One region of the Brevibacterium sp. LAARM2_SD2 genome, then DNA from elsewhere that is predicted to be linked to it. Evidence: riboswitches for the same ligand, from Rfam matches in the RefSeq annotation. Region 1 holds a riboswitch; the other holds the start of a gene.
What was found. Region 1 has a riboswitch for thiamine pyrophosphate ahead of thiC (phosphomethylpyrimidine synthase ThiC). Riboswitches for the same ligand answer to the same signal wherever they lie in the genome.

Region 1 (7,863 bases):
GGCGGGCGTCAGTGCGCGGACGCGCGTGGGCGAGGGCACGGGCGTGCGCGCGGGAGGTTGTGCGTGTCCATGGGTCGGTGTGTGCGGGGCGGTGTGTGCGGCCGCTCGCCAGCGCCGGTCAGTAGATCCATCCGGGGATGATCATCGCCGGCACTCCGTAGAAGCCGGTGTTGAACATCTCGATGATGAGGAAGTGGACGACGATCGTCGCACACAGGCAGATCACGAGAGTGAGCGCGCTGCGCAGCGCCCAGTGGACTCGCAGGGCGAGACCGATGACGGTGGCGAACGCGGCCCCGGAGACCCACCAGCCGAGCAGCACCGGGATGCAGAAGAGTGCGACGAAGACGGGCAGCGGAATGATCGACCCCGCGTTCCACCACGCCAGCGCGTAGATGCCCACGGTGATCAGCCCCGTCACGAGGACGATGAGGTACGGGGCGAACCAGTCGAACGACGCCCGGAACGAGGGCTCCGCTGACTGGTTCGGAGCATGCGGCGCGGCGGGCTGAGTGGACACAGAGCGACCCTACCAGCGGTGGACGAGCACCGACCCGAGAGTCCGGGAACGAGACGCTGCCCGGGACCACCTCGGCGAGGTGGGAACTTCGCTCCCAGCCCGGGAGCACCGCGGCGAGGTGGGGCACTCCGATCTCACCCCGGCAACCGCCTCGGCGGGGTGAGGCACGCCGACCCCACCCCGCCGACACCCGCTGACCGGACCCCAGCCCAGCCCGGACCTCAGTCCTGCCCGGACCTCAGCCCTGCCCGGACCTCAGCCCTGCCGCGGACCGATCGTCGGTTCGGGCAGATAGACCTCACCGCCGGCGGCGAGGAACTCCCGGCTCTTGGCCTGCATGCCGGCGATCGCGGCCTGCGCCTCGGCGCTGCCGTACGTGTCGCGGATGTCCTGGGAGATGCGCATCGAGCAGAACTTCGGCCCGCACATCGAGCAGAAGTGCGCGGTCTTCGCCGGTTCCGCCGGCAGCGTCTCGTCGTGGAAGGACTCGGCGGTCTCCGGGTCGAGGCCGAGCGCGAACTGGTCGCGCCAGCGGAACTCGAACCGCGCCTTCGACAGCGCATCGTCCCGGGCCGTCGCCCCCGGGTGGCCCTTCGCGACGTCCGCGGCGTGGGCGGCGATCTTGTACGTGATCACCCCCGTCTTGACGTCGTCGAGGTCGGGCAGTCCCAGGTGCTCCTTCGGGGTGACGTAGCAGAGCATCGCCGTGCCGTACCGGGCGATCTCCGTCGCCCCGATCGCCGAGGTGATGTGGTCGTAGCCGGGCGCGATGTCCGTGACGAGCGGACCCAGGGTGTAGAAGGGGGCGCCGTCGCAGAGCTCCTGCTGGCGCTCGACGTTCTCCCGCACGAGATGGAGCGGAATGTGGCCGGGGCCCTCGACCATGACCTGGACGTCGTGCTCCCATGCCCGCTTCGTCAGCTCGGCGAGGGTGTCGAGTTCGGCGAACTGGGCGGCGTCGTTGGCGTCGGCGATCGAGCCGGGGCGCAGCCCGTCGCCGAGGGAGAACGCGACATCGTAGGCCGCGAAGATCTCACAGAGCTCGTCGAAGTGCGTGTAGAGGAAGTTCTCCTCATGGTGGGCCAGGCACCATCCGGCCATGATCGACCCGCCGCGGGAGACCATTCCGGTCACGCGGTCGGCGGTGAGCGGGACGTAGCGCAGCAGCACACCGGCGTGGACGGTCATGTAGTCGACGCCCTGCTCGCACTGTTCGATGACGGTGTCGCGGTAGATCTCCCAGGTCAGCGCCTCGGCGTCGCCGTCGACCTTCTCAAGCGCCTGGTAGATCGGCACGGTGCCGATGGGGATGGGGGAGTTGCGGATGATCCACTCGCGGGTGGTGTGGATGTCGTTGCCCGTCGAGAGGTCCATGAGGGTGTCGGCACCCCACTTCGCGGCCCACTGGAGCTTCTGCACCTCCTCGGCGATCGAGCTCGTCACCGCCGAGTTGCCGATGTTCGCGTTGATCTTGACGAGGAACGCCTTGCCGATGATCATCGGCTCGGATTCGGGGTGGTTGATGTTCGCGGGGATGATCGCGCGCCCGGCAGCGACCTCGGAGCGGACGAGTTCGACGTCGCACTGCTCGCGGATCGCGATGTAGCGCATCTCGGGGGTGATGATGCCCTGCCGGGCGTAGTGCATCTGCGTGACGGTGCGTCCGGGCTTCGCGCGCCGAGGCGTCCGGTCGGGCCCCTGCCACTGCTGGGAGGGTGCGCCGCGGCGGACGGCTGCCCGCCCGTCGTCCTCGATGAGGTGGCCGCGGGCCGCGTAGTCCTCGGTGTCGTCGCGGTCGGCGATCCACTCCGCGCGGTGCGGGGGCAGGCCCTGTTCGGGGACGGCGCCGGGCCCGACGGTGCGGTAGACGTGGACCGGCTCGTTGGGGCGGCCGTTCGTGTCGTCGAGGTCGATGCGGGTGACGGGCACGCGGATGCCGTGCTCACGGTCCTCGACCCAGGCCAGGGAATGGGTGGGGTACTGCTCGAGAGCGAAACCCGCGGGGGTGCTCGCGGAGTTCTCGGCCGGTGCCGTCGGGCGCGGGGCAACGGTGGGACGGGTGGTTTCTGGGGTGGGCGCAGTCATCTGCGATCCTCTCTTCCTCCGCCGGTATCAACCGGATCAGGTTCAACGGTCTCGAGCGGTCTCAGCTCGATCTCAGCCCTCTTCCGAAGGCCCCCGTGGGGTCACACAACGACTATCACGGTGTGGGCGCCGCCACAAAATCACCCGCGGCAGGTGTTCACTGCGCGAGACGGTGGACGCGCGGTCGCCCGATTTGGTGCCTCAGTTTCAGCGTGCCCAAGTGGACGCGCCCCAGTGGGTGTGCCCCGGTGGACGGGCTCCTGCCGACGTGCCTCGGTGGACGTGCCCAGCGGACGCGCCCTGGGGGAAGTACCCCAGTGGGCTCGCCTCGGATTCCTGCGCACGCTGGACGCCTGCGGCATCGTGCCTGCAGGCCTGCTTCCACGCGCATTGTGCGTGCGCGCCCCGCTCGCTGCGTCATCGTGCGTGCAGCATCGCGCCTCGGCGGACGCACTCCCGCGACTTCGCTGACGGGGTGTCTGCGGGCGTGCGCCGGTGCTCGTCCTCGGGGTGCTCGTTCAACGGCGAGCGTGAATATCGCCGCCTCGGCGAATCTGCCGGCGCTCGTTCAACACGGAGCGTGAATATCGCGTCTTTGGGGACGCGATATTCACGCTTCGTGTTGAGTGAGACTCAGGGGTGAGTGAGGCTCAGGGGTGAACGAGGCGCTGCGTTGAACGAGCAAGCGCTCGCCCCCTGTGTCGGCTCCCGCAGGCGCGGCGCCTCACGCCCCCTGGAGGAACGTTTTCGCGACCGCGCCGAGCGCGACGACGTCGCTGATCGCGCACATCTCCCGCGCCGAGTGCATCGAGTAGAGCGCCGGTCCCACATCGACCGTCGTCATGCCCATGCGGGTGGCCGTCAGCGGTCCGATCGTCGACCCGCACGGCACCGAGTTGTTCGAGACGAAGTCCTGGTACTCGACCCCGGCGGCTGCACAGGCGCGGGCCCACGTCGCCGTGCCGACGGCATCGGTGGCATACCGCTGCTGGGCGTTGAGTTTGAGCAGGGGCCCCGCACCCAGGCGCGGACGCACGTGCGGATCGTGGCGTTCGGGGTAGTTCGGGTGGGCGGCGTGTCCGGCGTCGGAGGACACGCACACCGAGGCGGCCAGTGCGGCGAGGTAGTCACTGCGGTTCGCCTCGGGGAAGAGGGCGGCGACGATCCGCTCGGTGACGTCGGAGAGGAACGGCCCGCTCGCGCCCGAGCGCGAGTTCGACCCCACCTCCTCATGGTCGAACCCGGCGAACAGGGCCACCGCATCGAGCGCCTCGGCGTCGAGGGACGTCATCGCGGTCACCCCGGCGTGGACGGAGAGGAGGTTGTCGAGTCTCGGGGAGGCGAAGAACTCGTCCGCGGCGCCGAAGAGCGCGGGCTCCTGCGCGGGGATCGTGTAGACGTCGTGGCCGACGATGAGTTCGGGGTCGACGCCGGCGGAGGCGGCGAGGATCTCGAGGACATCGGCCTCGGCGAGGTCGGCGAGACCGACGATCGGGGTCGTGTGCCGCTGCTTGTCGAGGGTGAGGCCCTCGTTGACCTGCCGGTCGAGATGGATCGCGAGCTGCGGGATGCGTGCGATCGCCGGCGTGTGCGCGAGGACGACGCTGCCGTCGGCGAGGCTGAGGCGCCCGGCGAGGGCGAGCTCCCGATCGAGCCACGAGTTGAGCAGCGGCCCGCCGTAGATCTCGACACCGAACTGGCGCACGCCTTCGGCGACGAACTCGTCACCGGGCTTGAGTTTGAACGCCGGCGAATCGGTGTGGGAGCCGAAGACCCGGAACGGGGGCACCGCCGAGGCGGTCGACCCGTTCGCGGTCGAATCGGCTTCCGCTGCGTCAATCCGCCCTGTCGGGGCCATCCAGGCGATGATCGCGCCGTCGCGGATGACGTAGTACCCGTGGCCGACCTCAAGGGTCCACGGCTGACGTTCGTCGAGTCGGGTGAACCCGGCGGCGTCGAAGCGCTCGGCCGCTGCGGCAGTGGCATGATAGGAGCTGGGAGAGGCCGTGACGAAAGCGGAGAGGTCGGCTGCGACCTGCGCGTTTGCTGTCTGATCCGTGGATGGAGTGCTCATCTGAACAGCCTATCCTTTGGGGTAGCTTCGACCACAGGGGCCGAAGCGCCAGCGGTCGCCCGAAGCGGACGATCAGCGGTCGTCCGACGTGGATGGTCAGCGGTCTCCCGCACCGGGCGGGCCGGCGGTCGTCCGACATGGACGGTCAGCGGTCGTCCGAACCGGGCGGGCCGGCGGTCGCCGAACGTCGACGGCCGGCGCGGACGAGCGTGCAACGACGAGTGAGAATGCGAGGAGTGTTCGACGTGAACCAATTCGTGGCCGAGTGGAATACGTGGCGGGACTCGCGGAACTCCTCGTTGGCGACGCCCTTCGGGTGGCTCAGCGTCGTCGGGCTCCACTGGCTCGACGAGGAGTCGACGTGGCCGGGAGCGCCGGGAACGTTCACCGTCGACGACGACGGCTGGGTCACCCTCGCGCTCGATCCCGGCACGAAGGCCGGCCCTGCGGCCGCGACCTTCGATCTGCTCAGTGCCCCCACCGAGGCGGCTCCCACCTCCCACGACCTCACCGACACCGGCCCCGGCACCAGGCCCGAGGCAGGCACCGATCCCCGTTCAGGCACCGACGCGGAATGGGAGTCCGGGTCGACGCGCACGGCCGTCCGCCTCGGCGCCGATGACATTCCGCTGCCGGAGTCTCCCCAGGTCAGGGTCGAGGACAACGGGTTCAGCGCGAAGCTGCCGACCGGCGGGTCGCTCGACTGGTTCACTGTCGGCCATGTCCTCTATGAGCTCATCGAACGCGGCGGTCGCCTCGGTGTGCGCATCCGCGACTCGAAGTCGCCGCTGCTCGCGAAGTTCGTCGAGGTCCCCGTCTTCGATCCGAACCGGGACTTCGTCTTCCTCGCCCGCTTCACCCCCTTCGACGAACCCGAGATCCGGCCGGTCGCCTCGGCGCAGGAGAACCTCACGCTCGAGACGATGCTCGTCGGCACCGTCACCTTTACCACGCCCGCCGGGGAGGTGTCGCTCGTGGCCTCGGGGTGCCCGGCGACGGGACTCCAGCTCGACTTCCACGATGAGACGAACGGGCGGTCGACGGCGGCGTGGCGGACCCTTGACCTCGGCATTCCCAACGCCGACGGGTCGCTCGTCGTCGACTTCAACCGTGCGGTCAACTACCCGTTCGCGTTCTCCGCGTTCGCAACCTGCCCGGCCCCGGTCGCCGGCAACGACGTGCCGTTCGCCGTCACCGCCGGTGAGCGCCGGCCCCCGTTCTTCTACTCAGAGGCCGGCATCAACGTGCCGTTCCTCTTCTACTCGTGGTGGGACGAGGACAGCGCCCGCGTGACCCGGCCGTGGTACGACCGGTTCGGGCTCGACATGACGATCCTCAACCCGAACGAGAACGATGAGGAGCAGTCCCTCGTCGGCTTCGACGGGGTCGCGATGTCCGGCGGCGACGTCACGCCGCTGACCCGGAAGGCCAGGTCGCGGCTCGTCAAGGTCGCCACCGACGCGCTGACCTCGCGCCTGCCGGTCATCGGGATCGGGGCGTACGCGGAGTTCCTCGTCACCGCCCAGCGGGAGCTGCGCGAACAGCAGGGATACGCCGAGGCGGCCCCGGAGATCCCCGCCCCCACGCCGGGTCGCCTGCAGATCGTCATGAACTCCGAACTCGATCCGCGGGCCGTCGGCCTCGACGTCGTCCACACGGATCCGACGGGTCTCATCGTCGCCGAGGTCGACCTCGAGCTGCCGCTCGAATCACGGTTCGCCGAGCTCGAGGAGTTCGCTGCCGCGCTGCGGGCGGGCTCGCCGATCGCCAGCTGGCAGGAGTTCGACTACCGGGTCGTCACGATGATCCGCCGCCACCGATGATCCGCCGCCACCGCTGAGCCGCGCGCGGGCCGGTGACCTCCGAGTCGGCCGGTGAACCTCGCATCGGCCGGCACGACCCCAGCAACACGAAGGGCGCTCAGCCACCCGGTGCAGGGTGGCTGAGCGCCCTCGAGGCTGCTGAGACCGGCCGCCTACCAGATGCTCACGCGCTGCTCGGGCGCGAGGTACATGCCGTCGGACTCCTCGACGCCGAACGTGTCGTGGAAGACCGTCATGTTCTTCACGACCTGGTTGCAGCGGAACTCCTCCGGCGAATGCGGGTCGATGCTCAGGCGGCGGATGCGCTCCTCGGTGCGCATCTTCGCCCGCCACGCCTTGGCCCACGCGGTGAAGAACGAGGCGGCCTCCTCCGGCGAGGGGGCGCGACCGAGTTCGAGTTCGAGGGCCTTCCACCCGATCGACAGACCGCCGAGGTCACCGATGTTCTCACCGACCGTGAGCGCGCCGTTGACGTGCTGTGAGGCCTCGAGCCCCGCGGGCACGAGCGCATCGTACTGGTCGATGAGCGCTGTCGTCCGCTCCTCGAAGCGCTCGCGGTCCTCGGCCGTCCACCAGTCGACGAGGTTGCCGTCGCCGTCGTAGCGCGAGCCCTGATCGTCGAAGCCGTGGCCGATCTCGTGGCCGATGACCGCGCCGATCGCCCCGAAGTTCGCCGCGACGTCACCGTCGGCGTCGAAGAACGGCGGCTGGAGGATCGCGGCGGGGAAGACGATCTCGTTCATCACCGGATGGTAGTACGCGTTGACCGTCTGCGGCGTCATCAGCCACTCGGTGCGGTCGATCTCCTTGCCGATGCGCCCCACCTGGCGGGCGTGCTCGGCGCGGGCGGCCCGCCGGACGTTGCCGACGAGGTCACCGGCGTCGACCGTCGCGGGGTAGTCGCGCCACACCTCGGGGTAGCCGACCTTCGGGGTGAACTTCGAGAGCTTGACGAGCGCGCGCTGCTTCGTCTCCTCGCTCATCCAGTCGAGCTCGGTGATCGACTTCTCGTACGCCTTGATGAGCATGGCGACGAGGTGGTCGATCGCCTCCTTCGCCGCCGGCGGGAACTCGGCGGCGACGTAGAGCTTGCCGACCGCCTCGCCGAGGAGGGACTCGACGAGCCCGACCCCGCGCTTCCAGCGCTCCCGGAGGGCAGGCGTGCCGGAAAGGGTGCGGGAGTTGAAGTCGAAGTCCTCCTCGACGATCTCGTCGGTGAGCAGCGCGGCGTTCGCCGAGAGCACCGACCAGCGCAGCCACGTCTTCAGGGTGTCGAGGTCGGTCTCAGCCCACACCGTGACCATGCCCTCGACGTACGAGGGCTGACCGATGATGACGGTCTCGAGCTCGCCGTCGGCATC
Region 2 (7,863 bases), on a different contig from region 1:
GCGATCGCCGCAGCGCAGGCCGACGTCGGCGACGGCACCGTCCACGCCATCGAACTCGACCACGACCGCCGTGACGACGCGTGGCAGTACGAGGTCAAGATCCTCTCCGGCACGACGGACTACGACGTCACGGTCGATGCGGACTCCGGCGACGTCGTCAGCCGCGACGAGGACACCACCGACGACTTCGAGCAGGCCATCGACCTCAGCTCGCCGATGACGTTCGACGAGGCGCTCGGCCTCGCCGCCGGGCAGGGCACAGGGCGCCTGACGAGCTGGAAGCTCGAATCCGACGACGATCGCATCGAGTACCAGTTCGACTACGAGGACGGCAATGCCGACACCGAGGTCACCGTGGACGTGGACTCGAAGACGGTCACCGTCGACAACTGAGGTCAGGGCAAGTGAGGCCATGGCACCTGAAGTCGCGCCCGGTCCGACGAGGTCGCGACCGGTCCGCCGCCTGTGTGTCACCGCCTCGGGCTAGGCTGATCCCATGCACTCAAGCGCTGCGCCCCCGGTCGGCCGCCTCGAAGTCATCACCGGTCCGATGTTCTCCGGCAAGTCCGAAGAGCTCATGCGCCGTGTCCGTCGTGCCCGCATCGCGGGCGTCAACGCGCTCGTCATCAGCCATTCCCTCGACACCCGCGCCGAACTCTCGGCCGTCACCTCGCACATCGGGGTCAACATCCCCGCGATTCCCGTCGGCAACGTCACCGACCTCGCCGCGGTCGCCGCGGCGGAGGATTTCGACCTCATCGCCATCGACGAAGCGCAGTTCTTCGGTCCCGACCTCGTCCCGGTCGTCGACGACTCCTGGCCACGGGTGCCACGGTCATCGTCGAAGGCCTCTGCGTGACCTTCGACGGTGCACCGTTCGAACCATTGCCGACCTTCATGGCACTCGCCGAGGACGTCACGAAGCTCACCGCAGTCTGCACGATCTGCGGTCGCGACGCCGTGTTCCATGAGCGCATCGCCGCGCAGCCGACCGGTGCCGCCACTGACATCGACGCCAGCCACGTCGGCGGCCTCGACTCCTACGTCGCCCGCTGCCGGGAGCACTTCGGTCAGGGAGCAGCAACGCGCCCCGTGACAGACGGGTGATGAGCCCGAAACCGGCCTCACCATGACCCCGGCAGCGGCCTCACCCTGATCCGGCGGAGGCCCTGTCGTCAGCCCGGCGAGGTCACGACTCGATGGCAGCCCACGTCTCCCGCCAGATGTCGGCGAGGGCCGCGATGTTGTAATGCGCGTTCAAGCCGCTCGGCTGCGGCACGACGCGCAGAGCGACGTCCTCCGGCCACCCGGGAATGAGCGAAGTGTCCTGAACGCCGAGCGTCGCCTTCGGCTGGGAGAACGCGATCCGGAACGAGGTGATCCCGGCGATCGCCACGGCTGCCGGCCGAAGATCGGCCAAACGCGCGACGAGGCGGGCACCGCCGTCGCGCAGCTCCTCGTTCGTCAGCTCATCGGCCCGGACCGTGGCCCGCCCGACGAGGTTGGTGATCCCGATGCCCCGGGAGAGCAGATGCTCCTCATCCTCTGCGGAGAGACCGAGCGAGGCATCGACGAGGTGATCGGTCAGCCCGCCCCGATGGAGCGAGGGCCAGAAGCGATTGCCCGGACGGGCGAAGGGAGCGTTGACCGCCGCTGTCCACAGGCCCGGATTGATGCCGACGATGAGCAGGGAGAGTCCTCCCGGCCCGGCCGGGAGGACATCGTCGATGGCATCGGGATCGTCGGTGGCGAACTGCGCGAGGTCGTCCTTCGTCGGCTTCCGCCCGCCGAGCGGCGATGGTCTGCGGGGTCGGCGATTTTCGGCTGGCACGCCACCCAGACTACCGTCGAAGGACGACGCGTCGAACGGAGGCCCGCCATGAGCCACGAGCACACCCGCCCCCGCCCCGGTGAGTCCGCGCCCTTCCACTTCGAGTCGGTGTGGCGGGTGGCCGATCCCCTTCCTGCGGTGTGGTCGGTCCTCACCGACGTCGAGGCCTGGCCGCAGTGGTGGCCGGGCATCGCCGCGGCCACCACTGACGACTCCGGAGTCCACCCCGGCAGCCGCGCGGGGATCACCGTGCGCAGCCCCCTCGGCGTCGCGTTCGACATCACGCTGTCCATCGAGGGTCTCACTCCACCGCGGCAGGTGCGCCTCCTCGCCGACGGCGACCTGCGCGGGGTCGGCGTCTGGACCCTGGCGCGCACCGGGCCGCTCACCGCGATCTCCGCGACCTGGTGCGTGACGACCAGGCGGCGATCCGTCCGGGCCCTCAGGCCGATCTCCGCCGGCATGCACGGCATCGTCATGCGAGCCGGCGAGAGCGGACTGCGTCGCCGCCTCAGCGAACTGGCGTAGTCTCCGTCGCCGTCCACGCCTCGATGCCTCCGGCCAATGACCGGATGCGGACGTTCGGCGGCGCTTCGCTGCTCACTGCCGAGACGGCGCGAGCCGACCGCACCCCCGACCTGCAGTGGACGACGATGTCGGTGGCCGGGCCGACCGCCTCGGCGAGGGACGGCCAGCCGCGGTCGACGACGTCGTCGAGGGGGACGTGCACGCTGCCGGGAATCGCCTCGAGCTCCCGCTCCCACGTCTCCCGGACATCGACGATCACCGGCGCCGAGGTGAGCGCGCGAACCTCGTCGGCCGTGACCTCCGCCACCCCGGACGGAGCCGGCGCCCCCACCGCGGGTGCCGCACACGCTGCGGCCACCTCGGCGAGATCGGTGACAGCGGGGCGGTCCGGGTCGGGCGAGAAGCGCAGCGTCGTCACGGTCGTGCTCAGCGCATCGACCCGCAGCAGGCGGCCGAGCAGGGGATCGCCGATGCCGCAGATGAGCTTGATCGCCTCGGCGGCCATGAGCGACCCGACGAGCCCGCAGAGCACCCCGAGCACTCCGCCCTCGGCACAGCTCGGCACGGAATCGGCGTCGGGGATGTCGGGGAAGAGGTCGCGCAGCATCGGACCGTGACCGGGGGCGAACGTGCTCACCTGCCCCTCGAAGCGGAAGATCGTTCCCCACACCAGGGGTGTGCCGGTGAGTTCGGCAGCGTCATTGGACAGGTAACGGGTCGCGAAGTTGTCCGCCCCGTCGATGACGAGGTCGTGGGCGGCGAAGAGCTCAAGGGCGTTGTCCGGGCTCAGGCGCTCGGCAACCGTCTCGACGGTGAGGCCGGGATCGAGCCGGAGCAGGGCATCGCGCGCGGATTCGACCTTGGGACGGCCGACATCGGCATCCCGGTGGAGGATCTGGCGCTGCAGGTTCGACACGTCGACGACATCGTCGTCGATGACGGTCAGCTGCCCGATCCCGGCCGCCCCGAGGTATTGGAGGACCGGGGCGCCGAGACCGCCGGCGCCGATGACGAGGATCTTCGCCGCGCGCAGGCGGCGCTGACCGGTCACCCCGACATCGGGCAGGCTGAGATGCCGGGAGTAGCGTGCGATCTCCGCGGGGCTGAGCTCGGGTCCGGGTTCGACGAGCGGTCTCACGGTCCCATCACCAGGTTCTCGACCGAGGTCGTGCGGGCGGTCTCCGCGGTCACCCGCCCGTCGTCGGGCGACGATGCGAGCGCGAGCGGACGTCTGGGGATCCGTCCCGCCCCGGCCGCGAGGCGACCGGCGTCGACGGCGAGCCGCATCGCCTGCGCCATCGCCGGGCGTCGTGCGCGCGGGTGACGGCGGAGGCGAGCAGCACCGCGGTGCACCCGAGCTCCATGGCCAGGGCGGCGTCCGAGGCGGTGCCGATGCCCGCGTCGAGGATGACCGGCACCTGGGCGCGGGAGACGATCGTCTCGATGTTGTGCGGGTTGAGGATGCCCAGGCCCGAACCGATCGGGGCGCCGGCGGGCATGACCGCGGCGACCCCGGCGTCCTCGAGCCGCTTCGCCAGCGCGGGATCGTCGTTCGTGTAGGCGAAGACCGTGAAGCCGTCGAGGACGAGCTCCTCGGCGGCGCGGAAGAGTTCGACGGGGTCGGGCAGCAGGGTGTCCTCGTCGGCGATGACCTCGAGTTTGACCCAGTTCGTCTCGAGCGCCTCCCGGGCCAGCTGGGCAGTGAGCACGGCATCGCGGGCCGTGTAGCAGCCGGCCGTGTTCGGCAGCGAGCGGATGCCCAGCCGCTCGAGGAGCGCGAACACCGAATCCCTGGCCGCGGCGTCGAAGCGGCGGATCGCGACCGTCGTCAGCTCTGTCGCCGAGGCGGTCAGGGCGTCCTCGAGGATGCGCAGAGTGCTCGCCCCACCGGTGCCCATGACGAGGTGGGAGTCGAAGGTGACGGTGTCGATGGTCCAGCTCATGTCAGCCTCCCTGGACTGCGGTGACGATGTCGACGGTGTGGCCGTCGGTGATGGTGAAGCCGGCCCACAGGCCGCGTCGCACGACCTCGCCGTCGACGGCGAGGGCCACCCCGAGGCGGCCGCCGTCGACCGGGGTGCCGTCTTCGCTCAGCTGCCGACCGGTGATGTCCTCGACGAGGGTGCGGGCGGTCGTGCCCGCGGTGATGTCCCGGCGGTCGCCGTTGAGTGTGATGGTCATGATCCCTTCCTTGCTGTCAGCAGTGGTGCAGCCGGTGACTGCGGTGATGATGGCGAGTGGTCGGACTCGAACCGTGCCGGTGCCACGGCCTCGCGCGCACCGACGGGCAGCCACGCGGAGTCCGCGCCGACGACGAGATCCGCGCCGAGGCGGGCGCCGAACGGTGCGAGGAGCACCCCGTGGCGGAAGTACCCGGTGGAGACGACGAGACCGGGGTCGGTGCGACCGAGGAGGGGGAGGTCGTCGGGCGAGCCGGGCCGGGCCCGTGCCGTGATCTCCGTGATCTCACATCCGAGGAGCCCGGGCACGAGGCGTTCGGCGTCGTGGAGGAGACGGTGGACGCCCTCGGCGAGGATGCCCGACTGGCCGTCCTCCCGGGAGGTCGCCCCGAGGACGAGCTCCCCATCGGGCCGCGGCACGACGTAGACGGCCGACCGGCGACGAGTCCCCGGATCGTCCGGGTGAGCAGCGGGGGAGCGCCGGGATCCGAGCGGAGCCGGATGACGTCGCCGTGGACGGCTCGCAGCGGCAGCGCGGGAGCGCCGGCGATCGCATTGTGCGCCATGCCTGCGGCGAGCACGACCTGATCGGCGTACAGCCGACGTCCCGAGGCGAGCTCGACTCCGGTCGTCCGAGCCGGGGCACCGGTCGGTGATCCCTCATCGCCGACCAGTCCCGTCACCCGCTCCTCGATGACGCGGTCGCCGAGGACGGTGAGCAGCGCGCGCGTCACCCGCCGGGGATCGATCGCATGATCGCCGGGAATGAGGACGGCCCCGCACACACCGGGGGCCAGGGCTGGTTCGAGGTCGCGGGCGCGGGATCCGGTGAGCAGGTCGAGGTCGGAACCGGCCGCGGACTGGAGGGCGCTGAGTTCGCGCAGGGCCGTGAGATCCGCGCGGTCACCGGCGCAGACGAGTGTGGCGGTCGCCGTCTCCCCGAGGTCGGCCCCCGATTCCCGGGTCAGTGCCGCAGTGAAGTCCGGGTAGAGGTCGGCGGAGACGCGCATGAGCGGAAACAGCGGAGTCTGGCCCCACGCGATCTCGGCGGCAGGGGCGATCATCCCGGCCGCGGCCGCGGTGGCGCCCGAGCCCGGATGCGGATCGATGACGGTGACGGCCGCCCCGCGCCGGTGGAGCTCCCACGCCGTGGCCAGGCCGATGATCCCGGCGCCGACGACGATGACGTCCATGCGATTCTCCCTCCGGCGGCATGACCCGCATCAGGTAAGGCGGTCGGCACGAAGCCCTCTCAGCCTCCCAGCGAGGCTCCCGCGAACTCCTCTACTCTAGGAGCATGGTTCCCACGATGCCAACGTCTCCCGCAGTGCAAGACCCCGTGACCGCCCTTGCTGAGAACGTGGGGCACCCGGTCGACCGCGACTCCACCGGCCGGGATGCCGCGCGGACCCGTGCGCTCGCCTCCGCCCGGCTCTACCTCTGCACCGACGCCCGCACGCAGCAGGGCGACCTCGGTGAGTTCCTCGATGCCGCCTACGCCGGGGGCGTCGACATCATCCAGCTCCGCGACAAAGGTCTCGAAGCCAGGGAGGAGATCGCCGCCCTCGAGATCCTCCGCGATGCCGCCCACCGGCACGGGAAGCTCTTCTCCGTCAACGACCGCGCCGACGTCGCCCTCCTCGTCGGCGCCGACGTCTTCCATGTCGGGCAGGGCGACCTGACGAGCGCGCAGGCCCGCACGGTGCTCGGCGACGACGTCATCCTCGGCCGGTCGACGCATTCGGTCGAGCAGGCGCTCGCCGCTGCCGCCGACCCGGAGATCGACTACTTCTGCCTCGGCCCCGTGTGGGAGACCCCGACGAAGCCCGGTCGCCCGGCGGCCGGGCTCGATCCGCTGGCGGCGGTGAGCGGGAGGACGGTCAAGCCGTGGTTCGCGATCGGCGGGATCTCTGCCGGTGACCGTCTCCAGGCCGTGCAGGAGACCGGGGCGTCACGCATCGTCGTCGTCCGCGCGATCACCGAGGCGCCTGACCCCGCCGAGGCGGCCGCTCGGCTGCGTGCGCAGCTGGCTTCCGCTGACCCCGACACGACCGCTGGCACGACCACTGGCACGACAACTGGCACGACCACGAAGGACGGCACCCTGTGACAATCCTCATCGCCGGAGCCGGCGCGACCGGCGGCGCCTTCGGCACCCGCCTCGTCGAAGCCGGACGCGACGTCACCTTCCTCGTCAGGCCCGCACGCGCCGAGGCGCTGAGAGAGAACGGTCTGCGATTCATCGCCCCCGACGAGGACCGGACGAACCCGGTGACCGTGACGACGGCGGAGGAGCTCGCGGCCGACTCGACCCCGGTCGACCTCATCCTCGTCGCCGTCAAGGCCGGTGCCCTCGAATCGATCATCGCCGACCTCCGGCCGGCCGTCGGACCCCAGACTCTCATCATCCCGTTCCTCAATGGGATGGCGCAGATCGGTCGCCTCGAGGCGGAGTTCCCCGGGCAGGTGCTCGGTGGGCTCGTCAAGATCGTCGGCACGATGCGCGGAGCCGACATCGTCCAGATGACGGATCTCGCGACGATGACGATCGGCCGCCTCGGCGGGGGAGAGGTCCCACCCGCGGTCGTCGACGCGCTCGACGTCCCCGGCTTCCGGCTGCAGGTCATCGACGGCATCGACGACGCCCTGTGGGAGAAGTGGGTGTTCATCGCCGCGGCCGGTGTCGTCACGTGCCTCTTCCGGGCACCGGTCGGCGCGATCATGGCCGCCGGTGGCGAACCCCACGTCGTGGGGATCATCGACGAACTCGAAGCCGTCGCCATGGCCGCCGGCCACCCGGTCTCCGCGCGGGCCAGGGCGGCCACCCTGTCGATGCTCACCGCCGAGGGCTCCGCCTTCACCTCCTCGCTCTACCGGGACGTCACGGCCGGACTGCCGAACGAGACCGAGCACATCCTCGGCCACCTCCAGACGACGGCGCGCGACCTCGGCGTGCCGACCCCGCTGCTCGATCTCACTCTCGTGCAGCTGCGAGCAGGCGAGTTCGACCGGAGCGCATGAGGCGGGCGCGCTCTGCGGTCGGGACGCACCTCCGTGGCCCGACCGCAGCTGCCGTGGGCTCGGGCACCGCGGGCTCGAGGGCAGCGGTGCCGTCAGATTCGAAACCTCCGGATACGGGCTCGGCAACAGCGGCCCTCCGCTTCGCCCGGAGACGGCGGGCCACCTCGGCGATGCCGGTGAGGGTGAGCGCGATGCCGACGCCGAGGACGACACCCCACAGCGGCTGATCGGCGAACACTGCCCCGCCGAGGAGCCCGATACCCGTCGAGTAGACCGCCCACGCCAGCGCCCCGAGGAAGTCGA

Region 2: linked by a shared signal. The riboswitch ahead of AC2W7K_RS08095 (FAD-dependent oxidoreductase) and the one ahead of thiC (phosphomethylpyrimidine synthase ThiC) in region 1 are both predicted to bind thiamine pyrophosphate.

What each region holds. Positions count from the first base shown of each region.
Region 1 is NZ_JBNFOM010000036.1:90-7,952, forward strand. Features, by position in the region: gene AC2W7K_RS16875 (hypothetical protein) at 119-520, opposite strand; gene thiC (phosphomethylpyrimidine synthase ThiC) at 776-2,605, opposite strand; TPP riboswitch at 2,602-2,712, opposite strand; gene AC2W7K_RS16885 (M18 family aminopeptidase) at 3,330-4,679, opposite strand; gene AC2W7K_RS16890 (DUF1684 domain-containing protein) at 4,925-6,502, shown strand; gene AC2W7K_RS16895 (M13 family metallopeptidase) at 6,655-7,863, opposite strand, start outside.
Region 2 is NZ_JBNFOM010000010.1:17,643-25,505, reverse strand. Features, by position in the region: gene AC2W7K_RS08140 (PepSY domain-containing protein) at 1-393, shown strand, start outside; gene AC2W7K_RS08135 (thymidine kinase) at 497-859, shown strand; gene AC2W7K_RS08130 (hypothetical protein) at 856-1,107, shown strand; gene AC2W7K_RS08125 (mismatch-specific DNA-glycosylase) at 1,190-1,831, opposite strand; gene AC2W7K_RS08120 (SRPBCC family protein) at 1,880-2,359, shown strand; gene moeB (molybdopterin-synthase adenylyltransferase MoeB) at 2,343-3,497, opposite strand; partial or broken gene AC2W7K_RS08110 (thiazole synthase) at 3,494-4,302, opposite strand; gene thiS (sulfur carrier protein ThiS) at 4,304-4,540, opposite strand; gene AC2W7K_RS08100 (FAD-dependent oxidoreductase) at 4,537-4,959, opposite strand; partial or broken gene AC2W7K_RS08095 (FAD-dependent oxidoreductase) at 5,067-5,732, opposite strand; TPP riboswitch at 5,723-5,825, opposite strand; gene thiE (thiamine phosphate synthase) at 5,900-6,649, shown strand; gene AC2W7K_RS08085 (ketopantoate reductase family protein) at 6,646-7,560, shown strand; gene AC2W7K_RS08080 (DedA family protein) at 7,514-7,863, opposite strand, start outside.